DNA from 3 places in the Streptosporangium sp. NPDC050855 genome. Region 3 is predicted to be linked to each of the others. Evidence: predicted binding sites of a transcription regulator. Region 3 holds the regulator's gene; each other region holds the start of a gene.
The links. The regulator LexA, encoded in region 3, represses DNA repair genes until DNA is damaged. The targets are predictions, from matches to a motif close to TCGAACANNTGTTCGA.
Positions count from the first base shown of each region.

Region 1 (10,146 bases), on a different contig from region 3:
GCGCCCGTCGCGGCGGTGGCCGTGGTGGCCGTGGTGGCCGCGCCGCCGGTCGTGGTGCCGGTCGCGGTGCCGACTGCGGGATCCGTCGAGGCGTCGTCTTCGGCAGGGTCCGTCGTGGCACCCGTCACCATGCTCGTCGCGCCACCCGTGGCGCCGTCCGCCGCACCGCTCGTCCTGGTCCCGGTCTTGGTCTTGGTTCCGGTGCCGTTCCCGGTGCCGGAGCCCGCGGTGCCCGTGCCCGCGGTGCCCGTGCCCGCGGTGCCCGTGCCCGCGGTGCCCGTGCCCGCGGTGCCCGTGCCCGAGGTGCTCGCGCCTGCTGTGCCCGTGCCCGTGGTGCCCGCCGTGTCCGCGCCCGCCGTCGACATCTCGCGGAGGAACGCGCCGATGGCCCTGCCCAGCTCGGCCGGGCGGCCCGCGGTGTCACCGTGCCAGAACGGGAGCTTGCCGGGCTGTCCCGGAGCGGGCGTGACCAGCACCCGGTCGGCGGTGATCTCCTCGATCCGCCAGGAGGTCGCGCCCAGCACGAACACGTCCCCGGCGCGCGACTCGTAGACCATCTCCTCGTCCAGCTCGCCCACCCGGGAGGACTTCTCCCCGACCAGGAAGACACCGAACAGGCCGCGGTCGGGGATCGTGCCGCCGTTGGTGACCGCCAGGCGCTGAGCCCCCGGACGGCCCCGCAGGGTGCCGGTCACCCTGTCCCAGACGATGCGCGGGCGCAGCTCGGCGAACTCCTCGCTCGGGTAGCGCCCCGCGAGCATGTCGAGCGTGGCCTCCAGCGCGCTCCTGGGCAGCGTCCGGTAGGGGGCGGCCCGGCGCACGACCTCCTCGAGCTCGTCGACCGTCCACTCGTCCAGCGCGGTCATCGCCACGATCTGCTGGGCGAGGACGTCGAGCGGGTTGCGCGGATAGCGGAGGTCCTCGATCTCGCCGCTTCGCATCCGCTCGGCCACCACGGCCGTCTGGACCAGATCGCCCCGGTACTTGGGGAAGATCACACCGCGTGAGACGGCTCCCACCTGGTGCCCGGCCCGGCCGATCCGCTGCAGGCCGCTCGCCACGCTCGGCGGGGCCCCCACGCAGGCCACCAGGTCCACCGCCCCCATGTCGATGCCGAGCTCCAGGCTGGAGGTCGCGACCACGGCGGGCAGCCGGCCGGACTTGAGCGCCTCCTCGATCTGCGAGCGCTCCTCCTTCGACACCGACCCGTGGTGAGCCCGGACGATCTCCGGGACGACCCCCTTGGCCGCTCCTGCCTGCGCCATCATGGCCGCCGGGGTGGAGGTGGACGCCGGAGGGGACCCCGCGGCCGGACGCGCCCGCCCCGCCGTCCCGCCCGCCTTTGTGTGATCCGCCTCTTCGGGATCGGACCGATCGTGACCGGCCCGTCCGGAGCCGACCCCTCCGGGTCCGGTTCCTCCGGGGCCGGTCCGGTCGGTGTGGTCCTGCCCGGCGTCCTCTGCGGCCCCTTCCGTGCCCTCGGACCGTCGCTCCCACGCCAGCTCGTTGAGGCGGGTGCAGAGCCGCTCGGCCAGTCTGCGCGAGTTGGCGAACACGATCGTGGAGCGGTGGGCTCCGATCAGGTCGAGGAGCCGCTCCTCCACGTGCGGCCAGATCGACCGCCTGGCGGGGGTCTCGGTCAGCCAGCGGTCATCGTCCTGGGGTGGTGGGGCGGGGGCGGTGTCGAGCTCGGTCATGTCCTCGATCGGGACGACCACCTCGACCTCGATCCGCTTCTCGGAGGGCGGCTGGACCACGGTCGCCGGGCGTGAACCGCCCAGGAAGGCGGCCACCTCGCTCACCGGCCGCACGGTCGCCGACAGGCCGATGCGCTGCGCGGGCCGTTCGAGCAGGGCGTCGAGCCGCTCCAGGCTGAGGGCCAGGTGCGCGCCGCGCTTGGTCGCCGCCACCGCGTGCACCTCGTCGACGATGACCGTCTCCACGCCGCGCAGTGCCTCGCGAGCCTGGCTGGTGAGCAGCAGGAACAGCGACTCGGGGGTGGTGATCAGGATGTCGGACGGTTTGGTCGCGAACCGGCGCCGCTCCTCGGCCGGGGTGTCCCCGGAGCGGATCGACACCGAGATCCGCGGCACCGGGAGACCGAGCCTCCGCGCGGTCTGCTCCAGCCCGGCCAGCGGCGCCCTGAGGTTGCGCTCGACGTCGACCGCGAGGGCCTTGAGCGGGGACACGTACAGGACCCGGCAGAGCCTGGGAGGCTCGCCGTCCCCGCGCGGGCGCCGCCCGCCACCGGCCCTTACGCCGCTCGCCCGCTCGCCACCGGTGGGGTCACCGGCGGTCCCGTCACCCGTCCGCCCGGTGCCGACCTTGCCGGTGAGGGGCCGCCCGTCACCCGTCCGTGCGGCGGCCTGCCCGGCGTCGGTGGCCGAGTGCTCGGCCGCCAGCCGGTCGAGAGACCACAGGAACGCGGCCAACGTCTTGCCGGAACCGGTCGGCGCGACCACCAGGGTGTTGTCGCCCCGGGCGATCGCCGACCAGGCCCCCTCCTGGGCGGCTGTCGGCGCGGCGAACGCCCCGGTGAACCACTCCCTGGTCATCGGGGTGAAGTGCCCGAGCGCCCCGTCCGTCCCGCTGGTCTCGCTCATCGACTGCCCCCTAGCTCCGGCTCGGCCGACCTGCCGGGTCCGTCATCCATACTGCCCGGCCCCACCGACAGAATCCGTCCCCGCCGACCAGGCCGGAAAGGTGGCCGGCGGGCCGGTCCGCGACCTGCGGGCAGGGACGCCACGATCCGATGGACCCACCGCGAGGCCGCACCGGACCTCGGCGGATCCCCGGAGGCCCGGACCCCTCGAGGTCCCCCGAGGTCCCCCGAGGTCCCGCGAATCGCGACTGGTCCCGACTGGTCCCGACCGGTCCCGACCGGTCCTGAAGAAGCCCCGGCAGGCCCCCGGTACGTCCTCGGCGGATCCCGGTGGGCTCGCGACGGATCCGGGCTCGCGACGAATCCCGGCAGATCCCGGTGGGTCTCCGGCGCGCCTCTCGTGGGCTCCTGCGGTCCCGCCCCGCGGAGACCCGGTGAAGCCCGGCAACCCCGGCGGGGGAACGCGGGGGCTCTCCCGGCGTCCCGTGACACCCGTACGGGCTCCGCGATGCCCGTGCCCGTGCCGGTTCGCCGTCCCGATCCCGTCCGCCGGCCGAGGCACCGTCCTGATCCCGTCCGCCGGCCGAGGTGTCGTCCCGGTCGCGTGGCGTCCGGGATAGGTTGGCCCCCTGTCGTCACGGACATGACCCTGACGGACGTACAACGCATTGAGTGGTGAGCTAGCGGTGAGCATCGACCATCAGGCCGTCCGGGCGGCACGCGAGCGGATCAAGGCGGAGCACCTCAGGGCGCACCGGCCGCCGAGCAGCGCGAGGGGGCTGCACCACTTCGCGCTGATCTCCTCCGACGTCGAGGCGACCATCGCGTTCTACCAGGAGCTCCTGGAGTTCCCGCTCACGGAGATCATCGAGAACCGTGACTACCCGGGCTCGAACCACTTCTTCTTCGACATCGGCAACGGCAACCTCCTGGCCTTCTTCGACTTTCCCGGCCTGGACCTGGGGCCCTACCGGGAGGTTCTCGGCGGGCTCCACCACATCGCCATCTCGGTGGACCCCTCCACCTGGGAGCGCCTGTGCGGCAAGCTGGAGGCGGAGGGCGTACCGCACCAGGTCGAGAGCGGCGCCTCCGTCTACTTCGCCGACCCCGACGGGGCGCGGCTGGAACTGCTCGCCGACCCGCTGGGGGAGATGTACGGCTCCCGCGTGCTCTGAGCCCGGTCCCGCCGCGCCGGACCGCGCCCGTGCCCATCGCCGGCGCGCCGGTACGGGACCCGGCATCCCCGGCCCGGACGCATACTTGGGGGCATGCGCCTGTCGGATTTCTGGAAGCGGATGAAGCTGCACTTCGGTGACCAGTACGCCGAGTCGTGGGCCCAGGACTACATCATCGCCGACCTGGGGGGCCGGACCGTGATCCAGGCGCTGGCCGAGGGTGTCGGGGCCAAGGAGGTCTGGCACGCCGTGTGCGGGGTCACCGACGTCTCCCCGCGCCTGCGCTGACGGGGGCCCGGCGGGGTGCCGGTCCCGTTCAGGACGCATCCGGCCCCGCGGGCGGGCCCAGAAGCCTCCCCACCGCCTCGGCCGTGCGCGAGGGGTCGTCGGCGCTCTGCTGACCGTCCGGCGACCACACGAACAGCCAGCCGTCCCTGGCGGGGGTGGCGAAGACGATCGTCTGCCTGCCGTTGTCCGGATGCCACACCCACAGCACCGGAGTGGCGCCACCCAGGGTGCGGCTCGCCAGCCCTCGCCGCCTGAGCTCGGCGGCCAGGGAGTCGAGATGGACTAGGCGTTGCTGCGTGAACGCGTCGGGCACGTCGGGCACCTCGGATCGTTTCTCTCAGGATCACTCCAGGTCAGCCCGGTGACAACAAGGCCATGGCAATTCCCGTGAATGTCTCCGCCAGGAGGGGGCGCGGCGCTCCCCGTCGGGACGGTGAGACCCTGACGGCGAGGTCCGGCTACCCGGGCACCGGGCCCGGAGACGACCCGGGACGTACGGGGAGGGCCCATGCCGCTCCCACCGGGAGGAGGGGCGTCGTCCGCGGGGACGCCGACGGAGGGGGCCGGGATTCGGCCCCCTCCTGCGGACACCGGTCCGATGGACGTCGCCCCGACGGACAGCGGTCCGGCGGGTCCCGCGCCCGCCGCGAACCGTCGTCCAGTGCTTCCCGCGACGGCCGCCGCGGGGCGTACCGGGGCTTCCGCGACGCGTGTTGCCGACGGGCAGCGATCGAACAATCGTTCGGCTATATTGAACAGGCCGAGACTCCTGGCGTGCCCTCCCGAAATTGTCGGCGGCACCCCGTAGCTTGCTGGCAACCGATCCAACCCGCGACCCTCCAGGGGGGCTCCCATGGCAGCTAACGACCGCGAGAAGGCGCTCGAGACCGCGCTCGCTCAGATCGAGCGGCAGTTCGGCAAGGGCTCCATCATGCGCCTGGGCGACGAGACCCGGGCGCCCATCGAGGTGATCCCCACCGGCTCCATCGCGCTGGACGTGGCCCTCGGCATCGGCGGCTTCCCGCGCGGCCGCATCGTCGAGGTCTACGGTCCCGAGTCCTCGGGAAAGACCACCGTCGCCCTGCACGCGGTGGCCAACGCCCAGCGCGCCGGCGGCATCGCCGCGTTCATCGACGCCGAGCACGCGCTCGACCCGGAGTACGCCCAGAAGCTGGGCGTCGACACCGACGCTCTCCTCGTCTCCCAGCCCGACACGGGTGAGCAGGCGCTGGAGATCGCCGACATGCTGATCCGGTCCGGCGCCGTCGACCTGCTGGTCATCGACTCGGTCGCGGCCCTGGTGCCCAAGGCCGAGATCGAGGGCGAGATGGGCGACAGCCACGTCGGCCTCCAGGCCCGCCTGATGTCCCAGGCGCTGCGCAAGGTCGCCGGCGCGCTCAACAACACCGGCACCACCGCGATCTTCATCAACCAGCTCCGCGAGAAGATCGGCGTCATGTTCGGCTCGCCCGAGACCACGACCGGTGGAAAGGCGCTGAAGTTCTACGCCTCGGTCCGTCTCGACATCCGCCGCATCGAGACGCTCAAGGACGGCACCGAGGCGGTCGGCAACCGCACCCGGGTGAAGGTCGTCAAGAACAAGATGGCCCCGCCCTTCCGGGTGGCCGACTTCGACATCCTGTACGGCGTCGGCATCTCCCGCGAGGGTGGCCTGATCGACATGGGCGTCGAGCACGGTTTCGTCCGGAAGTCCGGCGCTTGGTACACCTACGAGGGTGACCAGCTCGGTCAGGGCAAGGAGAACGCCCGGAACTTCCTCAAGACCCACCCCGACATGTCCAACGAGATCGAGAAGAAGATCAAGGAGAAGCTCGGTGTCGGCCCGCGCGTCGACAGCCCGGCGACTCCGGCGCCGGCCGCCGCCGCCGCTCCGGCTTCGGCTCCCTCCGGCCGGAGTGCCGCTCCGACCCCGGTCGCGGCCGGAGCCGGCAGGGGGGCCAAGGCAGCCGCCGCCCCCAAGCCGGGTGACGCCTGACCCGGGCCTGACCGATGACGACGGGACCTGACTCCGGTCCGGCCGACGCGGCCGGGCCGAGAGACTGGGGAGCCTGGCCCGACGTGACCCGGGACGACTCGTCGCCCGGGAGCGGACGCGGGCGGGACGGCGACCCGCCCGTGTCCGAGAACCTCTGGGACGGTGACCCGTCCGCCTCAGGACGCCCGGGACGCCCGGGGCGTCCGGGAGGGCGCCGTGGCGGCGGCTCGTCCGCCTCCGGGCGCGGGCGACGGGCCGGTTCGTCCGGCTCGGAGACCGATCGGCAGGACGGCTCGGACGCCTCCCCGAGCGGCTGGGAGGCCGATTCTCCTCCTCCGGCCATGTTCGGAGAAGACAGCGGTTTCGGCGATTCCGAGAACGGCTCGTCGGGCGGGAAACGTCGCGGTTCACGCGGTGCCTCGCGCCGTGGTGAACGCGACGGTGAGCGTACCGGTGGGGGAAAAGGCCGGCGGGGCGGCGGGGGGTGGGGCGGACGACGCTCCTCGGGAGGCCGATCCTCGGGGCTTTTCCCGGACACCTCGGCTCGTGAGGCCGGTGGGGCGGGCGATGACGCGACCGGCGGATCCGGTGCCACCGGATGGGGCGCGGCGGGTCCGGACGACCCGCGTCCGGGTGCCGCTGGTTCGGGCCCGGGGGGTTCGGGTGCCGCTGGTTCGGGCGCCTGGGGTTCGGGCTCCGCGGGATTCGGCGGCAGGACGCCGGCGAGCCGCAGGGCCGACGCCGATCCGCAGGCGGTGGCACGGGGGATCTGCCTGCGGCTGCTGACCATGGCGCCGCGTACCCGGGCACAGCTCGCGGAGGCGCTGCGCAAGCGTGAGGTGCCCCAGGAGGCGGCGGACGCCGTGCTGGACCGCTTCTCTGAGGTCGGGCTCATCGACGACGAGGCGTTCGCCGCGGCCTGGGTGAGTTCGCGCCATGCCGGTCGCGGCCTGGCCCGCAAGGCGCTCGCCTCCGAGCTCCGCCACCGGGGCGTGGACGAGGAGACCGTGAAGGACGCGGTGGAGCAGCTCGACCCCGAGCAGGAGGCCGAGACCGCCCGCGCCCTGGTGCGGCGCAAGCTCTCCTCCACGCGCTCCCTGGAGCCCGCGGTGAGGACCCGCAGGCTGGCGGGGATGCTCGCCCGAAAAGGGTACGGTCCCGGGCTGGCGTTCCGCGTGATCCGCGAAGTGCTGGAGGAGGCGGAGACGGAGGCGTCCTCGTTCCCGGAGGACCCGGACTATCCCCTCGATTAGTTCAAAGCGCCTTGACAGCCTGTCTTTGCTTGCTCGTTACCTCTCTGACGCTTAATCTCAACGCAGTGAGGAGTTACTCCGTGCAGTACGGATTGTCATAGCGGTTTATTACGGACGAGCAGGCTTGGCGGATGGGAACGCGACGACGGAACCGGTGGGAAAAACCGGGTGCCGTTTCTCCGCGGGTTCATCGTCGTTTCGATGGCGCCGAGGCTTGAGCTTTCCGTGCCGTGCGTGTGACGCCTCGTGTGCCTGATATTTGCGACGCGAGGAAGGTGAGGCGCGCATGGATCCGGTCGTGGTCGTCATGTTGACGGTGGCGGTTGTGGCTCTTGCCGTGATGACAGCCGTGCTTGTCGTGTTGCTGCGTCGCATCGGTGGAGCCGGGGCCGCGCCGAAGCGTCCCACCCCCGAGCAGGAGGCCGAGGTCGAGGCCGAGCTGGAGGAGGCCAGACGTCAGGCCGCCGGGATCCGGGCCAAGGCCGAGAACGACGCCGGAGAGCTGCTGCGCAGGTCGGAGATGGCGGTCGAGGCCGCGGCCGAGATGCGCAAGGAGGCCGAGGCCGAGGGCAAGGTCCTGAAGTACGAGCTCAAGGAGCTCCGGGCCGACCTCGAACGCCGGGAGAACCGGCTGGCCGAGCGGGAGCAGCGCCTCGACGAGGAGGCCAGGCGGCAGGCCGAGCGGGCCCGCAAGCTCGCCGAGACCGAGACCGAGCTGGCAGACCGGCGTGAGGACCTCGAAAGGGTCGCCGAGGAACGCAGGGCCGTCCTGGAGCGGGTGGCCGGGCTCACCGGCGAGCAGGCCAGGGCCGAACTGGTCCGGGAGATCGAGAACCAGGCGAAGCGCGAGGCCGCGCTGATCGTCAGGGAGATCGAGGGGGAGGCCCGCAGGGAGGGCGAGAAGCGGGCCACCAAGATCGTCACTCTGGCGGTCCAGCGGGTGGCCACCGAGCAGACCGCCGAGTCCGTGGTGAGCGTCCTGCACCTGCCGGGTGACGAGATGAAGGGCCGCATCATCGGCCGTGAGGGCCGTAACATCCGCGCCTTCGAGTCGACCACGGGCGTCAATCTGATCATCGACGACACGCCGGAAGCCGTGCTGCTCTCCTGCTTCGACCCGGTCCGCCGCGAGACCGCGCGGCTCACCCTGGAGAAGCTCGTCCTCGACGGCCGCATCCACCCCCAGCGCATCGAGGAGGCGCACGAGCGCAGCAAGGCCGAGGTCCAGGAGCTCTGCGTGCGCGCCGGTGAGGACGCCCTGGTGGAGCTCGGCATCACCGACATGCATCCCGAGCTGGTGACCCTCCTCGGCCAGCTCCGCTACCGCACCTCCTACGGGCAGAACGTCCTCGGCCACCTCATCGAGTCCGCGCACATCGCCGGGATCATGGCGGCCGAGCTGCGGCTCGACACCACGCTGCTCAAGCGCTGCACCCTCCTGCACGACATCGGCAAGGCCCTCACCCACGAGGTCGAGGGCAGCCACGCCCTGATCGGCGCCGAGATCGCCAGGCGGTACGGGGAGCACGAGGACGTCGTGCACGCCATCGAGGCCCACCACAACGAGGTCGAGGTCAAGACCGTCGAGGCCGTCCTCACCCAGGCCGCCGACGCGATCAGCGGGAGCAGGCCGGGCGCCCGCCGGGAGTCGCTGGAGGCCTACGTCAAGCGGCTGGAGAGGCTGGAGGAGATCGCGACCTCCTACGAGGGCGTCGAGAAGGTCTTCGCGATGCAGGCCGGTCGCGAGATCAGGGTCATGGTGAAGCCCGACGCGGTCGACGACATCCAGGCCCAGGTGATCGCCCGCGACGTCGCCAAGCAGGTCGAGGAGGAGCTCACCTACCCCGGCCAGATCCGCATCACGGTCGTCCGCGAGTCACGGGCCACCGAGTTCGCCCGCTGACCCCGCCTGGCCGGCCTTCGCGACACCGCCTTCGCGACACCGCCGATCCGTGTCCCGGCCGTCCACCGGGCGCGGGCCGAGAGCAGTTCTCCACCGGGTGCGGGTCGAGCAGCCCTTTCCCGGGCGCGGGCCGGGAACAATCCTCCCTCGGGTACGGGCCGGGAGCCGCCCGTCTCGCCCGCCCCGGGACCGACCGGCCGGGCGATGCCCGGGCCGACCCGGCGGGCGGTGGCGTACGGCTTCGGGGCCCGCGTCACGGTCGTCCGTGAGCCGTCCGGTCGACGGGTCGGGTGCACGGGGAACGGGTCGCCGTGCGGGGGCGCGGGGAAGTGGGTCGCCGTGCGGGGGGCGGTGCGCGGGGTGCCGTACCGGGATCCGCGGGCCCGTGCCCGGTCGCCCTCAGACGTGGAAGATCTGCTGGTAGAAGGCGAGCTCGGTGGCCAGGGCCGCGCTGCGGGTCTCGGCGCGGCGGAAACCGTGCGCCTCGCCCTCGAACGTCAGGTACGTGCACGGGACACCGCGCTCGGCCAGCGCGTCGGCGAAGGCCTGTGACTGCTCCGGGGGGACGACCGGGTCCGACAGGCCCTGCATCAGCAGCATGGGGCAGCTCACCCCGGCCACCAGGGCGAGGGGCTCGCGCGAGGCGTACAGGACCGGGTCCTGCGGTCCGATGAGCCAGTCGACGTAACGCGACTCGAAGTCGTGGGTGGTCGCGCTGAACGCGGCGAGCGAGCTGACCCCGTAGTAGGAGACGCCGCCGGCGAACGCGTCGGACCCGCAGCAGGCGGCCATCACCGTCCAGCCGCCCGCGCTGCCACCCCGGATCGCGATCCGCGCCGGGTCGGCCAGTCCCTCACCGGCCAGCCACTCGGCCGCGGCGATCGAGTCCTCGACGTCCACCACACCCCACTGCCCGCGCAGCCGTTCGC
Region 1 is NZ_JBITFY010000010.1:53,357-63,502, forward strand. Features, by position in the region: gene ACIBCT_RS20500 (DEAD/DEAH box helicase) at 1-2,603, opposite strand, end outside; gene ACIBCT_RS20505 (VOC family protein) at 3,289-3,777, shown strand; gene ACIBCT_RS20510 (DUF3046 domain-containing protein) at 3,871-4,065, shown strand; gene ACIBCT_RS20515 (hypothetical protein) at 4,094-4,378, opposite strand; gene recA (recombinase RecA) at 4,919-6,061, shown strand; gene ACIBCT_RS20525 (regulatory protein RecX) at 6,817-7,314, shown strand; gene rny (ribonuclease Y) at 7,601-9,217, shown strand; gene ACIBCT_RS20535 (S9 family peptidase) at 9,617-10,146, opposite strand, start outside.
Region 1: the regulator LexA is predicted to act here: its motif matches at 4,796-4,811, upstream of recA (recombinase RecA).

Region 2 (10,146 bases), on a different contig from region 3:
TCGACCTCGACGCTCAGCCGGAAGATCCGCACGGCGGCCTCGTAGATCTTGGCCAGGAACCACCGGATCAGCTCGTAGTGGCGTTCCTGGTACTCGTCCCGGTTGAGGCGGGAGCCGAACCCGTTCGCCACCCACAGGCCCAGGCAGGCGCCCAGCATCATCGCCTCCAGCGTCAGCCAGGCCACCGCGAACCAGACCAGCCGGGTCCCGCGCCGCTGCGGGGGCGGCAGCCGGAGCGAGGCCGCGGTCACCACCAGCAGCCAGATCGGGAGCGTGATCACCGCTCCCACCGCGAGCACGACGATCAGCGGGGCGAGGACCAGGCGGCGGATGATGCGAGGAGGCAGCACGAGCGGCTCCTGCCGGTACGAAGGTGCGGTGTGGTCTTGGGTCCCTCACGAGCGGTGGTCCGGACGGTGGTCCGGACGATGGATCGGGCGGTGGGTCGGACGGTGGGTCGGACGGGGCCGGGCGGGTGGTTCAGGGCGTCCCGGCGGATCCGGGTGGATCCGGCACGCTCCCGGTGGACGCCTGCTCGGCCAGGTAGGCGGCCGAGGCCCGGTACGCCCGTTCGATGTATTTAGATATATGCGATAAATCTCGATAGCGCAGTTGGGAGAGATCCACCCCGGGACGGGCCTCGCCCCCCGAGGGCAGCACGTGAACCTCGACGTCCCCCGGCAGGGTGGCCATCTCCTCGGTGAAGCGGTGCCGACGGGCGATCTCGAAGGCGGTCATGCCGACCTCCCACGGCCGCTTCGGCACCGTCAGGGGACGCTCGATCCGGCCCACGTGCAGGACGTAGACCCGGCGTGCGCCGAGCGCGACGGCACGGCCGATCGGGATGCTGTGCACCAGCCCGCCGTCGAGGAAGTGGTCGTCGCCGATACGGATCGGCGGCAGCAGGCCGGGAACCGCGCAGGAGGCCAGGACCGCCTCGACCACCGGCCCCTCGGTGAACCAGTGCGCGGCGGCGCGCTCGACACAGGCGGCCACGCACTGGAACGGCACGGCCAGGTCCTCGATGCGGGAGACCGGCAGGGTCCGGGCCAGCAGGCCGCGCAGGGGCTCGGCGGAGTGCAGGTGGGTGCCGCTCCGGGCAAGGGTGGACAACCGCGTCACCCACGAGCCCGCGAACGCGGTACGGACGATCTCCGAGCTCCACAGCGTGGTCAGGCGCGCGACCGCCTCGCCGGGGGCGGCGGCGACCACGACGCCGTTCAGCGCGCCCACGGAGGTGCCGACGATCACGTCCGGCGTGATGCCCGCCTCGTCGAGCGCCCGCAGCATGCCCACCTCGTGGGCGCCCATGACGCCTCCGCCCCCCAGGACGAAGGCGGTGTCCACGCTCATCGGTTCTCCTTGAGAGTGGAGGGAACGCGGCACGGTGCCGCACGATCCGGTGTGGGCATCACGATAGACCGCGCCGGGAACCACCGCGTACGCGGTGCGGGTTCCGGATCCGCGCAGTGAAGAGGGGGCCAACTGTGGGGATCCGGCCATGGCCCCGGCCGTGCCCCGGAGGGCACGATCGGGCACATGACAGCGGTGGTGCAGACCGAGGGGCTCACCAAGTTCTACGGCGGGCGCCGGGGACTTGAGGATCTCGACCTGGAGATCCGGCCCGGGGAGGTGTTCGGGTATCTCGGCCCGAACGGCGCGGGGAAGACGACCACGATCCGGCTGCTCCTGGACGTCATCCGTCCCACCAGGGGGCGGATGACGGTCCTGGGAGCCGATCCGCGGGACGCGGCCGTACGGAGCAGGATCGGCTACCTGCCCGGGGAACTGGCCCTGGAGGGCAGGGAGAACGCCGCGAGGTACCTCGCCTTCCTCGGCGCGGTGCGCGGCGGCGTGCCCGCGGGACGGATCGAGGGACTGGCCGAGCGACTGGAGGCCGACCTGTCGGCGCCCATGGGAAAGCTCTCCAAGGGCAACCGGCAGAAGATCGGCCTCATCCAGGCGTTCATGCACGAACCGGAGTTCCTGATCCTGGACGAGCCGACCAGCGGCCTGGACCCGCTGGTGCAGCAGGAGTTCCTGTCGATGGTCCGCGAGGTCCGCGCCTCCGGCCGGACCGTGCTGATGTCCTCCCACGTGCTGGCCGAGGTCGAGCACGTCTCCGACCGGGTCGGCATCGTGCGCTCCGGCCGGCTGGTCGCGGTGGAGGAGGTCGCCGCGCTCCGGGAGAAGGCGGTGCGCCGGGTGGAGTTCCACTTCGACGCGCCGGTCCCGCGCGAGGCGTTCGAGGACCTGCCCGGCGTACGGGACCTGCGGGTGGAGGGCGCCGGGGTGCGCTGCACGATCGACGGCCGCCCGGACGCGCTGGTGAAGGCGGCGGCGAGGTTCACCCTCGTGCACATGGTCAGCGCCGAGCCCGACCTTGAGGAGATCTTCCTCACCTACTACAGCGGAGAGGAGGCGCGTCATGCCCGCGCTGGTGTCGAAGAGCCTGCGTGACGACCGGAGGGCGCTGATCGGCTGGACGGCCGGGATCGGAGCGTTCTTCACGCTGTACCTGTCGTTCTACCCGAACGTCGCCGACAGCCCCGACCTGTACGGGGAGATCGCGCTCGACAAGTTCCCCGGGGCGATGCGTGACCTGATGGGCGGCCTGCAGGGCGGCTTCAGCAGCGGTTCCGGCTTCCTGCAGACGCTGGTCTACCAGCTGTTCGGGCCGCTGCTGTTCATCATGTGCGCCGCGGTGCTCGGTAACCGGGCGATCGCCAGGCCCGAGGAGTCCGGCACGCTGGAGCTGACCCTCACCCTGCCGATCACCCGGCGACGGCTGCTCCTGGAGCGCTTCGCGGCGCTGGCGCTCTCCCTGCTCGGGGTGGCCGCGGCCACCCTGGTGATCGTGCTGGTCCTGTCCGCGGCCGTCGGCCTGGGCGTCCCGGCGGACAGGATCCTGGCCGGTCACACCGGGGTCTTCCTGCTCGCGCTGTTCTTCGGCACGCTCTGCCTGACGGTCGGCGCGGTGATGAGGCGCCCGGGGGCCGCCCTGGCGGTGGTCGGGACGGTCGCCGTGGGCGGGTACGTGGTCGAGACCGTCGGCAAGGACGTGGCCGGGGTCTCCTGGCTGCGCTGGGTCTCGCCGTTCCACTACTACCTCGACGGCCGCCCGATCCAGCTCGGGTTCCCCGTCTGGGAGTATCTCGTGCTGGCGGGGGCGATCGCCGTGCTGGTGCTGGTCGCGATACCGGCCTTCGACAGGCGTGACGTGGGAGTCTGATGGACGAGCTGCTCGGCGGCCACCTCCGGGCGTTGAGGGAGGCGGCCGCCACCGGCAGGCCACCCGGCCGGGCCGAGCTCGACGACTGCCGCGTGGCCGGGACGCTGGCCGCCGAGCGGGGCCTGAGCGTGCGCGACCTGGTCGAGGCCGCGCTGGCCGGGGCCGAGACCGTGAACCCGGTTCCGTTCCCGGCCCTGCGGCGGACGGTCTCCGCCCTGATGGAGGGCTACGAGCACGCCCAGCGGTCGGCGCTGCGCCGGGAGGAGGCCGCGCGCCGGGAGTTCGTCGACGACCTGCTCCAGGGGCGTGCCGACCGGCTCGCCGAGCGGGCCGAGCACTTCGGGCTCCGCCTGGCCGAGACCTACGTGGTCGCCGTTGCCCGTCCCCGCGTCCCGGGAGCTTCCGGGGACGGCCCGGGACGTGCGGGCGACCCCACGGGCACCGCGCCCCCCGGAACCGCCGCGTCCCCCGGAACCGCCGGGTCCACCCGGACCGTCCCGGCCACCGGGACCACCGCGACGGCCAGGGCCACCGCGGCCGGCGGAACCACCGGAGCCACCGCGGCCGCCGGGGTCACCGAGGCGACGGCCCGGCGGATCGAGGAGGCGCTGATCACCAGGTTCGGCTCGCACAACGTGCTGGTCGCGGTCCGCGACGGGATGCTCGTGTGCGTCGCGCCGGGCGGCCTGACCGTCGCGATCGGCGAGTTCACCCACCACGTGCGCCAGGCGTTCGCACCCGGCTGGAGGATCGGGCTCGGCCGGCCGCACCGGGGCCCCGGCGGGGTGGTCACCTCCTACCGCGAGGGCGCCGGAGCCATCGGGCTCGGCGACCGGCTGGGGCTGCGCGCCCCCGTGCTCAAGGCCGCCGACCTGCTGGTCTTCCCGGTGCTGCTGCGCGACCGGGCGGCCATCGAGGACCTGGTGACGACGGTGCTCAACCCGCTGCTGGAGGCGCGCGGTGGCCCCGGGCCGCTGCTGGACACCCTGGAGGCCGTCTTCGCCTCCCAGGGCAACCAGACCGCGGCCGCCCGCAGGCTCGGCGTCAGCACCCGGGCGGTCACCTACCGGCTGGAACGGATCCGCCGCCTCACGGGCTTCTCGCCGGACGACTCCACCCAGCGGTTCACCCTGGAGACGGCGGTCCTGGGGGCCCGCCTCCTCGACTGGCCCGCCCACCCGCTGGGCTGACCACCCGCTGGGCCGACCACCGCGCCCGCGCCCCCGCGCCCTCGGGGCCCCGTACGGCTCCCGGGACCCACCGGCACCCCGGCGGACGCTTCCGAGGGCGTCAGGGGATCAGCAGCACCTTGCCGGTCGTGCGGCGGGCCTCCAGGTCCTCGTGGGCACGAGCGGCCTCGTCCAGCGGGTAGCGCCCGGAGACGTGCACCCGCAGCCGCCCCGAGGCCACCCACCCGTACAGGTCCGAGGCCCGCCAGGTGAGCTCGTCGCGGGTGGCGACGTACGCGTTCAGGGTGGGACGGGTCAGGAACAGCGAGCCGTTCCGGGCCAGGAGCTGCGGGTCGAGGGGCGGCACCGGGCCGCTGGCCTGGCCGTACAGCGCCATCATGCCGCGCGGGCGCAGCGAGGCGATGCTCTGGTCGAAGGTGGCCGCGCCCACGCCGTCGTAGACGACGTGCACGCCGGAACCGGTCAGCTCGCGGACCGCCTCGGAGAAGCCCCCGTAGCGCAGCACCTCGTCGGCGCCCGCCCGGCGGGCCAGCTCCTCCTTCTCCTCGGTGGAGACCGTGCCGATCACCCGGGCGCCGCGCAGCTTGGCGATCTGGGTGAGCAGCAGTCCCATGCCACCGGCGGCGGCGTGCACCAGCACGTCGTCCCCGGCCTTCACCTCGTACGTGGAGTGGGTCAGGTAGTGCGCGGTCAGCCCCTGCAGGGTGACGGCCGCCGCGATCTCGGGCGTCACCCCGTCGGGTACGGCCAGCAGCTTGGAGGCCGGCACCACGACCCGGGAGGCGTAGCTGCGCGGCACGCCCGCCCAGGCCACGGTGTCGCCGACGGCGAACTCGCGGACGTCCTCGCCGACCGCGGCCACGGTGCCCGCCCCCTCCTCGCCGGGCACGAAGGGCAGCGCGAGCGGGTAGCGTCCCATCCGGTGGTAGACGTCGATGAAGTTGACCCCCGCCGCGGCGACGTCGACCAGCACCTCGCCCGGGTTCACCTCGGGGTCGGGGTGGTCGGCGCAGGTGAGGACCTCGGGTCCGCCGGTGGCGGAGACGACAATGGCGCGCATCTGCTGAACTCCTTCGGTAGGTCGGGTCCGCTCATCCTCCCCGGTCCCGTACGGGGCGCTCGCCGCGGGTCTCCCGCCCGGAGCCGTCCGGCCACCGGGCCGGAGCGGGGGACACGAGGCGTTCCCGGTCAGGGTTTCCCGGTGGTGGCGGGGCCGTGCAGGGTGAAGTTGTCGAACGCGACCCTGAGCACGGCGCCACTGTTCTCGCCCACCCGGGCGATCACGCCGACCAGCCCGTTGGGCAGCGGGTTGGTGTCGAGGTAGGTCTGGACCTGCTCGTCGCCGACCCACATGGTCAGCTGCACGCCCCCGTCGACCCCGGTGCACTCGGCCGACAGGCGGGTGGTCCCGCCCTTGGGCAGGTCGATCTTGACGGGTTTGGTGAGCTCGCCCCCGGCGTCCTTGACGGCCTTGCGGATCCGCGCGTTCCCCGTGGTGTCCAGCAGGAACTCGTACCGGGTCGCCTTGTTGTCGTCCTCGCCCCGGCAGAACAGCCCGTACTCGCCCACGCCGATGCTGCCGGGGCGGATCAGGATGTCGGTGCCGAGCAGGATCCGGCTCGGCGTGACCGGTGTGGGGCTCGCCGTGGGATCGGGGGTCGCGGGCGGCGCGGGGACGAAGGGGATCGGGGCCTGCTCCCGCTTGACGGCGGACTGGCCGCTGACGTCGATGGCGTAGTAGCCCTGGGGGGCGTAACCGTAGCTGCTGACCAGCGGGTTGTAGGCGCCGCCGCTCCAGCCGGTGCCGCTCTGGGTGAAGTCGTCCTGGTAGAGCAGGGCGAGGTTCTCGGGCGGGCCGCCCGGTGAGAGCGCCATGCGCACGCCGAGCGCGCCGCCCGTGACCAGCAGGAGCGCCGCGACCGCGCCGACGGCCAGTTTCCGCCGCCCGGTGACCGATCCGGGCCGGCCGGTCCCCGGGTCGCCCGGCCCGGTGCCGAGCAGGGTGTGTCCGGGGCCCTGGTGCGAGGAGGGCGCGGTCGGCGGCACGTCGGAGACCGTCCGGCCGGACCAGGTGAACGCCGGGGCCGCGGTGCCGGGCCCGTGGAAGGCGCCGCCCGGTCCGGGGGCGTCCGGCCCGGGGCCGCCCGGTCCCGGGCCGGCGGGCGGGCCCGCCGGTCCGCCCGCGGTCCAGGGGCCGCCCTCCCGCACCGGTGCCGGCCCCTGCCAGGAGGCGCGTACCGAGTGGGCCGCCTGCTCGGGCGCTGCGGAGCGGCCGACCAGGTGGTCCAGCAGCTGCTGGGAGGTGGGCCTGCGCCGGGGGTCCTTGGCCAGGGCGTGGCCGACGATCCCGCGCAGCGCGGGTTCCATGTCCTCCAGGGAGGGCTCGGTGTTGAGCACCTGGTACAGCACCGCGGGCAGCGCCTCGCCGCCGAACGGCGCTCGGCCACTGGCGGCGAAGGCCATCAGGCAGCCCCACGAGAACACGTCGCAGGCGGCCGAGACCGGTTCGCCGCGCAGCACCTCGGGCGCCATGTAGCGGGGGGTGCCGAGGATCTCGCCGGTCCCGGTCATCCCGCTGAGCGTGTCCAGCGCGCGGGCGATACCGAAGTCGATCACGCGGGGACCGACGGGGGAGAGCAGCACGTTGGAGGGCTTGAGGTCGCGGTGCACCACCCCGGCGCCGTGGATGGCGGTCAGCGCGGTCGCCACCCCGACGGCCAGCGCGTCCAGGCTGGAGCCGCGGAGCGGCCCGCCGGAGTCGACGGCCTCCTCCAGGTTCGGGCCGGCGACGTACTCGGTGACCACGTAGAGCTGGTCGCCGTCGAGCGCCGCCTCGATGACCGCGGCCGTGCAGAACCTGCGGACCCGCTGCGCCGCGTCGGCCTCGCGGCGGAAACGCATCCGGAACCGCTCGTGCTGGCTGTACTCGGGGTTGATGACCTTGATGGCGACCTGCTGCCCGTCGGGGGACGCGCCGAGGTAGACCGTGCCCATCCCGCCCCGCCCCAGCCTGCTGAGCACGCGGTATCGGCCGATCTGCAGGGGTTCGTCGGGACTGAGGTTGTTCACCCTTGTACCTAACCGCATACGCCGTCACATGAGGGGATCAGCCTACCGATCCGTTGTCGCGCGTCGGCGGTCGCAACAGCGGCAGCCGCACTTTTTCCCGGCCGTCCGCCGCCGGTGCGTCCCGTGGCGGGGGAGCCCGTGGTCGTACGCCGGTCCGGGGCCGGAGAGCCGGTGATGCCGGGGTGCGCCGTCCATGCCGACCGGCCCGGCGTACGGCGTGACCTCCGGAGTCCGCGCCCGGGCGGGCACCGGCCCTCTCGTGAGCGGCCCGGTGACTTGCGTCCGGCGGCGTGAGAACGTATGTTCGATACTCCAGGCCCGCCTTCCCCCGGGTGCTCGTCCGAAAGCCGCGGGGAGAAGACCGTTGTGAGCAGACTCTACGGCGACCCTGTCGAGGTGTGGACCCGCGAGGGAAGGCCCGTCCAGTTCGTCTGGCGCGACCGTCTCTACACCGTCCACCGGGTCCTCGACCACTGGGTGGTCGCACGCGAGTGGTGGAAGATCTCCGAGACCGATCCGGGAGAGCGCCGGTTCTGGCGGGCCGAGGCCGCCACGGGCGGCCGGGCCGGCACCTACGAGCTCCGCTTCGACACCGCGGGCGCCGACTGGCTGCTGGTCCGGGCATGGGACGACGCCCCGCCCTGATCGCCCTGTCCCGATCTCCCGTCGGGGTTCACTGCCCGGCGGGGTGGACCTCCTGGGCGCGTTCCCGCCGGACGGGCTCCTGTGCGGTCTGCGGCACCTGCTCCGGGGCCGGCCGCCCGGCCCGTCGCGGCCCCTCCTCGCGGGTGTCCGCCTCCCGGGAGCCGGACGGGGAGCCGGTCGGGGGGACCGACGGGGAGACGGGCGGGGAGGCCGACGGGGCGGTGGACGCGGAGACGGGAGGGGAGTCCTGCGGGTCCGGGGACGCGGATGCGGTCGTGGCGAGGGGCGCGGACGTCTCCGCCGGAGGCCGCAAGAGGCGGCGTCCGGCCGGTTCCCGGTGACGGTGCCCGGCGCCCGCGGCCTGGACGGCGCTGATCTGCCGGACGGTCGCCCCGCAGAGCAGGGAGGCGACCACGACCGCGGTCAGTTCGAGCATCCCGAAGCCGGTCAGGCTCCCGCCCCCGTGGGAGGCGCCGGGCCAGAGCCGTACCAGCACCAGGGTGAGCGCGACCAGCCAGCTCAGCCACCACGCGGACAGCAGCGCCACCCAGCGCTCGCGGCGGTCCAGCGGCGGCCGGGAGGCCCACCAAAGCCGGTCGACCAGCAGCGCGGGAGCGAACAGGTTGACCACCGGCACGAGCCAGCTCGCCAGGACCGGGAAGATCGCGGGCAGGTCGGCGTACCGGCGGGCGCGGACCAGCCAGTTCAGGTACGCCACCGCGCACGCGATCGCGGCCCCGGCGAAGAGCATGATCAGAATCGCGAAGACGGTGACCGCTCCGAAGACCGCCTCCGCGCCCGGGGACCGGGGGTCGCCACCCAGCCTGGAGATCTCCACGACCAGGCGCCTGCCGCGGGCGCGCTCGAACACCACCAGGGCGGTGGCCGCGAGCACCAGCGCGGTGAGCGCGAGGTAGACGGCCGAGGTCGCCCTTTTCTGTGGAGATGGGATAGAGCGCATGTATATCTCCCCCCGCCATGCGCCGAGGACCTGCCTCTTTCCTATCCCGTAGGCTCTTCCGCTAATCGGACCCGTCCGGCCCGTCCGTCCCGCGTTGCCCCTCCGGCCCCGTTTCCCGCCTGTTTCCCGCGGCTCCGCTCAGCTCACGACGCCGGACTCCCAGGCCCACGCCGCGGTCTCCACCCGGTTCCTCGCGCCCAGCTTCGCCTGGATGCTCCCCAGATGGGTCTTGACGGTGGAGAGCGAGACGAAGAGCTCGGCGGCGACCTCCTGGTTGGTCCGCCCCCTGGCCACCAGCCGGACCACGTCCAGCTCGCGCTCGGTGAGCGGCTCGGCCGGGGGCCGGCTCGCCCCGGACCGCGGATGGGCCAGGTGCGCGAGCAGGCGTACGGTGACCGACGGCGAGACCAGCGCGTCACCGGCCGCGGCGGCCCGGATCGCCTCGATGAGCAGCGTCGGCCCGCTGTCCTTGAGCAGGAAGCCGGTCGCGCCGGCCCGCAGCGCGCCGTAGACGTACTCGTCCAGGTCGAAGGTGGTGACGATGACCACCTTCATCGGGTCCGTCACCCCCGGCCCCGCCAGGATGCGGGTGGCCTCCAGGCCGTCCAGCTTGGGCATCCGGATGTCCAGCAGGCACACGTCGGGCCGCAGCCTGCGCGCCAGCTCGACGGCCTCGGCGCCGTTGGCGGCCGTCGCCAGGACCTCCATGTCCTGCTGGGCGTCCAGGATCATCTGGAACCCCGTCCGCACGAGCTCCTGGTCGTCAGCGATGAGCACCCGAATCGTCACCTGATGGATTCTGCCAGCCCGCGCGAGGGGCGGGATCGGACATCCGGCCGATGTGCCCGCGCGGACGGCGGTCCCGGACCGTCCCGGACCGGCCCGCCTGGACCGGCGCCAGCCCGGATCGGAGTCGGCCTGGACCGGTGTCGGCCCGGATCGGTGTCGACCCGGGCCGGTCGGCGGGTGCGGTGCCTGTCGGCGGGGTGCGACGGCGGGGTCGCTAGCCGAGGACCAGGTCCCGGATCGCCCGCAGGGAGGTCTCGTCG
Region 2 is NZ_JBITFY010000019.1:69,745-79,890, reverse strand. Features, by position in the region: gene ACIBCT_RS31370 (1-acyl-sn-glycerol-3-phosphate acyltransferase) at 1-350, opposite strand, end outside; gene ACIBCT_RS31365 (patatin-like phospholipase family protein) at 481-1,353, opposite strand; gene ACIBCT_RS31360 (ABC transporter ATP-binding protein) at 1,540-2,460, shown strand; gene ACIBCT_RS31355 (ABC transporter permease subunit) at 2,429-3,232, shown strand; gene ACIBCT_RS31350 (PucR family transcriptional regulator) at 3,232-4,422, shown strand; gene ACIBCT_RS31345 (quinone oxidoreductase family protein) at 4,523-5,482, opposite strand; gene ACIBCT_RS31340 (serine/threonine-protein kinase) at 5,611-7,491, opposite strand; gene ACIBCT_RS31335 (DUF6504 family protein) at 7,858-8,136, shown strand; gene ACIBCT_RS31330 (DUF4328 domain-containing protein) at 8,165-9,097, opposite strand; gene ACIBCT_RS31325 (response regulator transcription factor) at 9,236-9,886, opposite strand; gene ACIBCT_RS31320 (LLM class F420-dependent oxidoreductase) at 10,101-10,146, opposite strand, start outside.
Region 2: the regulator LexA is predicted to act here: its motif matches at 7,784-7,799, upstream of ACIBCT_RS31335 (DUF6504 family protein).

Region 3 (10,146 bases):
GCGGACCGTGGACGAGCTGATCGCCACCGGTCCCGGCTGCGACTTCGTGACCGAGGTGGCCGCCAAGCTCCCGCTGAAGATCATCTGCGACATGATGGGCATCGGCCCCGAGCACTACCAGGCCGTCTTCGACGCCACGAGCATCATCCTGTCGGGCGGTGACCCGGAGTTCATCGCCGACGTCAGCCGCGCCGCCGAGCTCCTCCTGGGCGCCGGCGAGCGGCTCCGCGAACTGGTCATGGCGCTGGCCGCGGAGGGCGGCGACAACCTCACCACCGCCCTGACCAGCGCCAACATCGACGGCGAGAAGCTCACGCTGCAGGAGCTCGGGTCGTTCTTCATCCTGCTGGTGGTGGCGGGCAACGAGACCACCCGCAACGCCATCTCGCACGGCCTGCACCTGTTCACCGAGAACCCCGACCAGCGGGCCCTGCTGCTGGAGGACCTCGACGGGCGCCTGCCCGGCGCCGTCGAGGAGATCGTCCGGCTCGCCTCGCCGGTGGCCTGGATGCGCCGGAGCCTCACCCGCGACCATGAGATGAACGGCCACCTCTACCGCGAGGGCGACAAGGTGGTGCTCTACTACTGGGCCGCCAACCGCGACGAGAGCGTCTTCACCGACCCCTACCGCTTCGACATCCGCCGTACCGAGGGGCCGCACGTCGGCTTCGGCGGGCCCGGCCCGCACTTCTGCCTGGGCGCGCACCTGGCCCGGCGGGAGATCACCGTGATGTTCCGGGAGCTGTTCACCCGCCTGCCCGGGATCCGCTCGGTCGGCGAGCCCGACCGGCTCCGCTCCAGCTTCATCAACGGCATCAAGCACATGGAATGCGCCTTCTGACTTCCCGGCCCGGGGCCCGGTCCGCCCGAACCGGCGCGCCGGGCCCACCCGCGGGCCTTCTGGACCCAGGTCCTCACGGGTGGCGGGTCACCTGGGTCGTCTGGATCGCCGGGATCGCCGGGATCGCCGGGATCGCCGGGATCACTGCCCGGCGGCGCGGATCGACTTGAAGACGGTGTTGATGTCGGGGAGCAGTTCCTTCTTGCTGTCCGGCACCGACATGTAGACGATCGCGGGCAGGTCCGCGCCGGTGTTCACCGCCGCCACGACCATCGTCGTCTTCGCGTCACCCGAGGTGATCTCGTACGCCGACAGCTGCCCGCGCATGCCGTTCACCGTGAGAGTCTGCTGGGCGGTCTTGCGGGCGGTGTTGCCCTCGGGGAAGAACCGCTTGCGACCGGTGGACGCCACCGCGTTGATCACCGGTGCGAGATTGTCCGCCGAGGTGTACCTGCTCTTCAGGCGCTGCGACAGCGGGCCCGACATGATCTGCGCGAACTGCGTCTTGCCGGCGGAGTCCGTGCCCGCGGGGAGGTACTGGCGGGTCGTGAAGCCGTAGGCGGTCGGCACGCTCGGCCGCTGGTCCTGGCGCCACGGAGCGCCGAGCCTGGCCAGGGTGATGCGCGCGGGCTGGTCGGTGAGCCTGCCCTCGACCGGCGAGGCCGTGCCCGTGAAGCGCGGCAGGCGTCCGACGGCGGCGGGCTTGGCCTTCTTCGAGGCGGACGCCGAGGGCTTGGGCTCGGCGGTGGTCTCCTCGGCCGAGGAGAGCGGCCCGGCGAGGAAGGCCCAGAGCACCGCGCCGATCAGGGCGATGGCCACGGAACCGGCCAGCGCGAAGACCCAGATCGGCCTGCCCTGGCCCCCGTCGTTCTCCTCGTCCTCGATCGCCTGGTAGTTCTCGCCGAAGACGGTGTTCCACAGCTGCTGCTGGCGCTCCGGCGGAGGCGTCTTGGGACCGCTGATCTGGCCGGCGGTGACGAACGGCCTGTTCGGGTCGGAGGGGTCGCGACCGAGGTGGTGCCCGGGCTGCCCGGCCTGACCCGGGTGCACCGGCCGGCCGGGTTGTCCCGGTTGGCCCTGCTGGTGGGGTCCGTTGCCCGGGTGGGCGGCGGGGGCCGTCTCGCCGGGGGAGGACGGGGCGGCGGCCGCGGCCGCGGCGGCCTGGGCCCACATGGCCGGGTTGTCCGGCACGCCGTAGCTGCGCCGCGCGGGCCCGGCGGTCGTACCCGGACCGGCACCGTTCTCGGACCGCGGGTGGTTCGCACCGGCGACGGGAGCGGCACCGTGCTGCGCGGCACCCTGCTGGTCGCCGCCGTGCTGCGGGGCCCCCTGCTGGGCGGTTCCCTGATGGGCCGTTCCCTGCGGGACGGCACCGTGCGCAGGGGAGGGCGTGGCACCGGCCGGGGGATCGGTCCAGGACACCGAGAACGTGGAGGTCTGCGCATCGGCCGCGTCGGAGGCCTCCCGGGAGGAGGCGGCCGGCCAGGCGTTCCCGCTCACCGGCGGGACCGGTGGCCAGGAGGCGCCCTCGACCGGAGGCGCGGGCGGCCAGGCGGTGTTGTCGGCCGGCCGGGGCCCGGCCCCGGCGGAGGCGTCACGTGAGGACGCGCCGGTCTGCCACGGCTCACCCGCGGTACCGGGCGCCTGCCGGCCCGCGTCCCTGCCGGCATCCGGCGTCTGCGCCCAGCCGCCGTTCTGCGGACCGCTGTGCTGGGGAGCACCGTGCGGGCCGGCCTGCTGCGGGCCGCCGGTCTGCGGGCCGGTGCCGTACTGGGCGCCGGGGTCGCGGGACGGGCCGTCGTGCCGCGGGCCGAGGGCGTTCGCCCAGCCCTCGCCGTGGGGGGCGGTGGCCTGCGCCCAGGCGTTGTCACCCGGAGAGCCCGGAGAGCCCGGAGAGCCCGGAGAGCCCGGAGAGCCCGGAGAGCCCGGAGAGTCCGGAGAGGAAGGGCCGGGGAAGGTCTGGCCCCGTGGGTCGGTGTGGGAGGCGGGTGGCCATGCGGTGCCCGGCGAGGACGGATGACGGTCCTCGCCGCTCGTCCGCGGCCCGGCTCCGGGGAGCCCCACCCCGAGCGGGTCCGATGCCTGCAGGGCGGATCCGAGCGGGTCCGGTGTCCAGGAGCCCGATCCCTGCGACGGGTCACGGTGGGAGGGGACGCTCTGGGAGGGGCCGTCGTAGGGACCGCCGTGGGACGGGCCGCTGTCGTAGGGGGCCGGCTGCGGCCGGCCGTTGCCCGGGGAGGTCTGGTGCGCCTGCGGGCCGTCGTGACCCCGGCCGCCGTACGGACCCGCCGCGTCCTGCGGACGGCCGCCCGGGGAATCGGGGGTCCCCCAGCCGCCCTGAGCGTCGGGGGCCTGTGCCCGGCCGTCCCACGGGCCGGACGCCTGTTCCCGGTCGTCGTGCCGCGGACCGGAGGTGTTCGCCCAGCCGTCGCCGTGGGGAGTGGTGGCCTGCGCCCAGGCGTTGCCGCCCTGGGAGGCCGGAGAGGCCGGAGTGCCGGCGGCGGAGTGACCGGGGTAGGTCTGGCCCCGCGGGTCGGTCGCGCCGTAGGCGGGGATGCCGTCCTGCGTGGGCGCGGAGGGCGGCCACGCGGTGCCCGGCGAGGACGGGTGACGGTCCTGGCCCTCCGGCCGCGTCCCCGGGGTCGGGGAGCCCAGCCCGAGCGGGTCCGGTGTCCAGGAGCCCGATCCCTGTGACGGGTCACCGTGGGAGGGGCCGCCGTGGGACGGGCCGTTGCCCGGGGAGGTCTGGTGCGCCTGCGGGCCGGAGTCGTGGCCCCGGCCGTGCGTTCCCGCCGCGTCCTGCGGACGGCCGCCCGGGGAATCGGGGGTCCCCCAGCCGCCCTGAGCGTCGGGGGCCTGTGCCCGGCGGTCGCTCTGCGGGCTGAAGGCGTCCGCCCAGCTGTCGCGGGGCGAGCCGGCCGCCCGCCGCCCCTCGTCCTGCGCGGCGGACCCCGTCCATCCACCGTCCTGCGGGCCCGGCCGGCCGCCGGGTACGTCCGGGGCACCGCCCCCGGGAGAGGTCTGCCATGAGCCGTCGCCGCCCCGCGGGCCGTCCTGCGGGCGAGGCAGCCTGGGCCCGGTGCCGAGGGAGTCCTGCGCCCACGAGGGCGCAGGCTCGGCGGCTTCCGGCCATGCCGGAGGCAGGTGGGACTGGCTGGACTGCTCCGAGGCCATGCTTTCCTTACCTCCCGCGCGGGTGCCCGAATTAGGCGTATTGGGCATGGTCTCACGTGAGACGGGGGGGCTCGCAGGGAAACCGGAGAACGCCCCCCTGAACTGGAGCCCGGTGGGAGCGGTCGGCGGATCCTGCATGGGCAGGCCGACCTCCAACGGGTCCGGGCCCCCCGGCTCTACTGAATATGCCACGGTTGAAAGAGTAAACGCGAGAGACATACGAGGTCACAACCGGCGCATGGCCGTCGGGTTCCGTACGGCCCGTCATAGGGCGGAAACCCCTATTCTGCCGGTGAACATGGATCGCCGTCCGCCGTTCGCCGTGATCGGGCCCGCTTTGTACGGGCCACGAATATCCCTTGCGGGCTGCGATAGTCTTGCCTTATGCGTGCCGCGACCCTGCTTATCGGGCCGCATCGGCTCTCCCGTCTCTGAGCGCCCTGCCGATGCGGCTGCCCTCCGCGTGAGCGGAGGGTTTTTGTATTGGGCCGGACGGGTCAGGCCATCCACGCGGACACACCCCAAGGGAAGATTGACGTGAACGAGCGAGCCGACATGCAGAGCGACGACCAGCACTATGACCCGCAGGCGTTGCAGGTCAAGTGGCAGCGGCGGTGGGAGGAGCTGGACCCCTTCCGGGCCTCCGACGACCCCGCCGACCCGCGTGAGCGCCGCTACATGCTCGACATGTTCTCCTACCCCTCGGGCGACCTGCACATGGGGCACGCCGAGGTGTTCGCCATCGGTGACGTCATCTCCCGCTACTGGTTCCAGCGCGGTTACAACGTGCTGCACCCCGTCGGGTGGGACTCCTTCGGGCTGCCCGCCGAGAACGCCGCGATCAAGAACAACGCGCACCCGGCGGAGTGGACCTACGCCAACATCGAGACCCAGGCCGGCTCCTACAGGCGCTACGCGATCTCCTTCGACTGGTCGCGCCGCCTGCACACCAGCGACGAGACGTACTACAAATGGACGCAGTGGCTGTTCATCCGCTTCTTCGAGCGCGGCCTGGCCTACCGCAAGGGCGGCCTGGTCAACTGGTGCCCCAACGACCAGACCGTGCTGGCCAACGAGCAGGTCAAGGACGGCAGGTGCGAGCGCTGCGGGGCCGAGGTCATCCGCCGCGAGCTGACCCAGTGGTATTTCAAGATCACTGACTATGCCGACCGGCTGCTGGACGACATGGCGCAGCTGGAGGGCAAGTGGCCCGAGCGCGTGCTGACCATGCAGCGCAACTGGATCGGCCGTTCCGAGGGCGCCGACGTCGACTTCGTGATCGAGGGCCGGGACGAGCCGGTCACCGTCTACACCACCCGTCCCGACACGCTGTACGGCGCGACCTTCTTCGTGGTCGCCCCGGACGCGGCGCTGGCCGAGGAGATCGTCGCCGACGACCGGCGCGAGGCCTTCGAGGCGTACCGGACCGAGGTGTCGAAGCTGTCGGACATCGACCGGCTGTCCACCGAGAAGGAGAAGACCGGCGTCTTCCTGGGCCGGTACGCGATCAACCCGGTCAGCGGCGAGCGCATGCCGGTCTGGGCCGCCGACTACGTGCTGTCCGACTACGGCCACGGCGCCATCATGGCGGTTCCCGCCCACGACCAGCGCGACCTGGACTTCGCCCGCGCCTTCGACCTGCCGGTACGGGTGGTCGTGCACACCGGCCTGGCCGACCCCGGCGAGACCGGTGTCGCCACCTCCGGCGACGGGACGATGGTCAACTCCGGTCCGCTGGACGGCCTGGCCAAGGCCGATGCGATCCGGAAGATCATCGAGGTGCTGAGCGAGCGCGACACCGGCCGCGCGACGGTCAACTTCCGGCTGCGCGACTGGCTGCTGTCCCGCCAGCGTTTCTGGGGCTGCCCGATCCCGATCATCCACTGCGGCGACTGCGGCGAGGTCCCCGTCCCCGACGACCAGCTGCCGGTCACCCTGCCCGACCTGCGCGGTGAGGCCCTGGCGCCCAAGGGCGTCTCCCCGCTGGCCTCGGCCGAGGACTGGGTCAACGTCTCCTGCCCGAAGTGCGGTGGCCCGGCACGGCGCGACACCGACACGATGGACACCTTCGTCGACTCCTCGTGGTACTTCCTGCGCTACGTCGACCCGGCCTGCGAGGACGGCCCGTTCGACATCGAGGGCGTCCGCAGGTGGGGCCCGATCGACCAGTACATCGGCGGCGTCGAGCACGCCGTGCTGCACCTGCTGTACGCCAGGTTCTTCACCAAGGTCCTGCACGACATGGGCATGGTCGACTTCGCCGAGCCGTTCACCCGCCTGCTGAACCAGGGGCAGGTCATCAACCAGGGCAAGGCGATGTCCAAGTCCCTGGGCAACGGCGTCGACCTGGGCCAGCAGATCGACGCCCACGGCGTCGACGCGGTACGGCTGACCGTGCTGTTCGCCGGACCGCCCGAGGACGACATCGACTGGGCCGACGTCTCCGCGGCGGCGTCGCAGAAGTTCCTGGCCCGCGCGTTCCGCGTCATGGCCGAGGCGGGCGCGGCCTCGGCCCCCGGCGTCGACGTCACCGCCGGAGACGTGAGCCTGCGCAGGATCGTCCACCACACCGTGGACGAGGTCACGAAGCTGGTCGAGTCCTACCGCTTCAACGTCGCGGTGGCCCGGATGATGGAGCTGACCAGCGCGGCGCGCAAGGCCATCGACTCCGGGCCCGGCGCCGCAGACCCCGCGGTCAGGGAGGCCGCGGAGGCACTGGCGGTCATGCTGTCGCTGGTCGCGCCGTACGCGGCCGAGGAGGGCTGGGAGCGGCTGGGCCACACCGGTTCGGTCGCCCTGGCGGGCTGGCCGGTGGCGGACCCGGCGCTGCTGGTCCAGGAGTCCGTCACCTGTGTCGTCCAGGTCGCGGGCAAGGTGCGCGACAGGCTGGAGGTCTCACCGGAGATCTCCGAGATCGACCTGGAGGCGCTGGCCCTGGGGTCGGAGAAGGTCCGGGCCTTCCTGTCCGGCGAGCCGCGCAAGGTCATCGTCCGCGCGCCCAAGCTGGTCAACATCGTCCCCTGAGCGGTGACCCCGGCCTCTCGCGGGGCGTCCGGACCGGCCGTGACCGGGGAACCGGGGCGGGGAGGGGCCGGGAACCCAGGGCCTCGGCCCTCCGGCCCTGGTTCTGACCCTGACTCGGGGACCCTGACCTTGGCTCAAGGACTCGAACCCTGACCCTGGCTCAAGGACCCGAACCCTGACCGGACCCGGGAGTCCGAGGGGCCGGTGAGAACCGTTGAGAACGCCGATGGGCGGCACCCCCTTCGAGGGGTGCCGCCCATCGGCGTGTACCGCTTCGTGCGACGCGTCGTGTCCCGATGCCCTAGAGCCGTGTGCCCCGGAGCTCGTGTGCCTCAGAGCTTGCGGAGGACCGCCACGACCTTGCCCAGGACGGTGGCCTCGTCACCGGGGATCGGGTCGTAGTTGGGGTTGTGCGGGACCAGCCAGACATGGCCGTCCCTGCGCTTGAAGGTCTTCACGGTGGCCTCACCGTCGATCATCGCCGCGACCACGTCGCCGTTGTCGGCCACGGGCTGCTGGCGCACGACCACCCAGTCGCCGTTGGCGATGGCCGCCTCGATCATCGAGTCACCGGTCACCTGGAGGAGGAAGAGCGTGCCCTCGCCGACGAGCTGCTTGGGCAGCGCGAAGACGTCCTCGATGCTCTCCTCGGCGAGGATCGGGCCACCGGCGGCGATGCGCCCGACCAGCGGCACGTAGGCGGCGGTCGGCCGGCTGACCGGTGCCTCGTCCTGGTCGGAGTCGGGATCCACCCAGAGCACCGGCTCGCCGGGAAGGCGCACCTCGAGGGCGCGGGGCCGGTGCGGGTCACGGCGCAGGTAGCCCTTGCGCTGCAATGCCGTCAACTGGTGCGACACGCTGGAGGTGCTGGTGAGCTGCACGGCCTCACCGATCTCGCGCATGGACGGCGGGTAGCCGCGCTGCTGCACCGAGTCCCGGATCACCTCAAGGATCTTCCGCTGCCTGGGGGTGAGGCCAAGGGAGTCACGCCTTCGCACCGCCAGGTCGCTGACGGCCGAACCGTTCTGGTCGTGCTGGCTCATACGAACTCCTCGCCTCCCGATCTGTATTGAACACGTCGCACACAGCGACCATATCTCGGCCCAAGATCATATTCAAACAATTGTTCGAATGTCCTCGATATCGGCCACGCCGTGGTGTACAACATCGTACGGGAGTTCGATCGACATCGTGTTCGATTCGCCGATCTTTCTTCGACATGTGTTCGGCCAGGTCGAGGGGATGGGGGCCACCATGAAACCGACCACGACGACACCGCGATCCACGTCCGCGTCCCGATCCCGGGCGGCATACCGGTCCTCAGGGGCCTCTGGGGCCTCTGGCGCACCGCGTCTGCGGCTCGTGCCGCCGCCGAGACCGGAGCCGGGGCCGGTGCGGGAGCAGGGTCCGGGGCGAGAGGCGGATCCGGCACGACAGGCGGGCCCGGGGCGAGAGGCGGGCCCGGCCAGACGGACGGGCCCGGCCTGGGAGCCGGGGCCGGGACGGGAGGCCGACCCGGCGCGCGGGTCCGGGCGTGGCTCCGGAGCGCGTGGCTCCGGAGCGGCCGGAGGGCCCGATCGTGCGCGGACGGCGCGGCGCGGGGGAGCACCGGGTGGTCCGGCGGGCCCGGGCGGTCCGGGTGATTCCGGTGGTGCCGCGCAGGCGGTTCCCGCGCTGTTCCGCTCCGGGGGCCCCCTCTCCGGCTCCCGGCCCGCACCGCCCGGATCCGGCCGTGGAGCCGCCCGCTCCGGCGAGTCCGGACGTGGCCGGGGTGGGCGCGCCGAGACCCGGCGCGGAGCCGCCAGGTCCGGCGCCACCCGGTCCGGCTCCTCCGCTCGGACCGGCACCTCGCGGACCGATGCCTCCCGGGCCGATGCCTCGCGGAACGATGCCTCGCGGAACGATGCCTCACGGACCGGTGTTCCCGGGCCCGGCGCCTCCCGCTCGGGCGTCGCCCGCTCCGGTGGGCCGGCCGCGCCCGAGGTCGTCCCGTCCCGCCCCGGCCGCTCTCGCCCTGGAAAGCGCTCCGGTACGCCCCGCTCCAGCGCGCCCCGGTCAGGTGTGCCCCGCTCCGGCACGTCCCGCTCCGGCGCCTCCGGGGCCGGTGCTCTCCGGCCGGTCACGTCCCGGCCCGAGGCGGTCAGGCGGCCTCTCCGGCTCACCCGGCGTGGGAGGATCGTGGCGGCGGTGACGCTGGTGCTGTTCACCCTGGGAGTGCTCTGGATCGGCGGGCGCATCGACGCGATCTCGGCGGGCGAGCCGGCCGGAGGGCGGGGCCCGTCCCCGGTCACGGCGCACGTCGGCGACACGCCCTGGAAGGGCGACACGCCGTGGAGGGTCGTGGAGGCGCCGGCGTAGCGGAAGGGCCGTCCCGTTGGTCGGCCGCGTCACAGACCCCGGCGGGCCCCGCGGCCCGGCGTTCCGGTCCGGCACCGGACTCGACCTTCTCCGGAGCCTGCTGCCGTAAGGGGGGCGTCTCCGGGCGCGCGATCTCACCGCGCGCCCGGGACCCGCGCCCGGGACCCGCGCCCGGGACGCGAGCGGGGCACGGGTGAAGCGGGCGGGACGGTGGGCGAAGCGGTTGACGTGCGGGCAGGGCGCGGGGGAGGCGGCCGGCCCGGGGGCGGGACGCGGTGGGCGGAACGGGTGACGCACGACAGAGGCGTGGGCGGAGCGGTGGCGTGCGGGCGGGGCGTGGGTGAAGCGGGTGACCCGGGGGGCGCGAGCACATCGGGCGGACCGGCGACACGCCGGGGAATAACGGCTGATCAGCGACTTCGCGCCGCAAGGTCCTTTCAACTTGCGTTCATGGTCGCGCACTTCTACGGTTGGAACCACAACATCTAGTGGCTGCACCTCAACACTTCACCATAGATTGTGGTTCCATTACCGCCTCTCGACTGATCGAGAGGCGTGCGCGAGCGTATCCGCGCGCGTGTCGTGGGGCGGATGAGGTGGGTGGGCCGCTTCGGCAGGTCAGGAAGGCGGCACACGTGCACTGTCCGTTCTGTCGTCATCCTGACACCCGGGTCATCGACAGCCGGTCCACCGAGGACGGCGGCGCGATCCGCCGCCGGCGCACCTGTCCGGAGTGCGGGCGGAGGTTC
Region 3 is NZ_JBITFY010000003.1:477,233-487,378, reverse strand. Features, by position in the region: gene ACIBCT_RS10140 (cytochrome P450) at 1-841, shown strand, start outside; gene ACIBCT_RS10135 (hypothetical protein) at 983-4,015, opposite strand; gene leuS (leucine--tRNA ligase) at 4,571-7,039, shown strand; gene lexA (transcriptional repressor LexA) at 7,372-8,082, opposite strand; gene ACIBCT_RS10120 (hypothetical protein) at 9,218-9,397, shown strand; gene nrdR (transcriptional regulator NrdR) at 10,033-10,146, shown strand, end outside.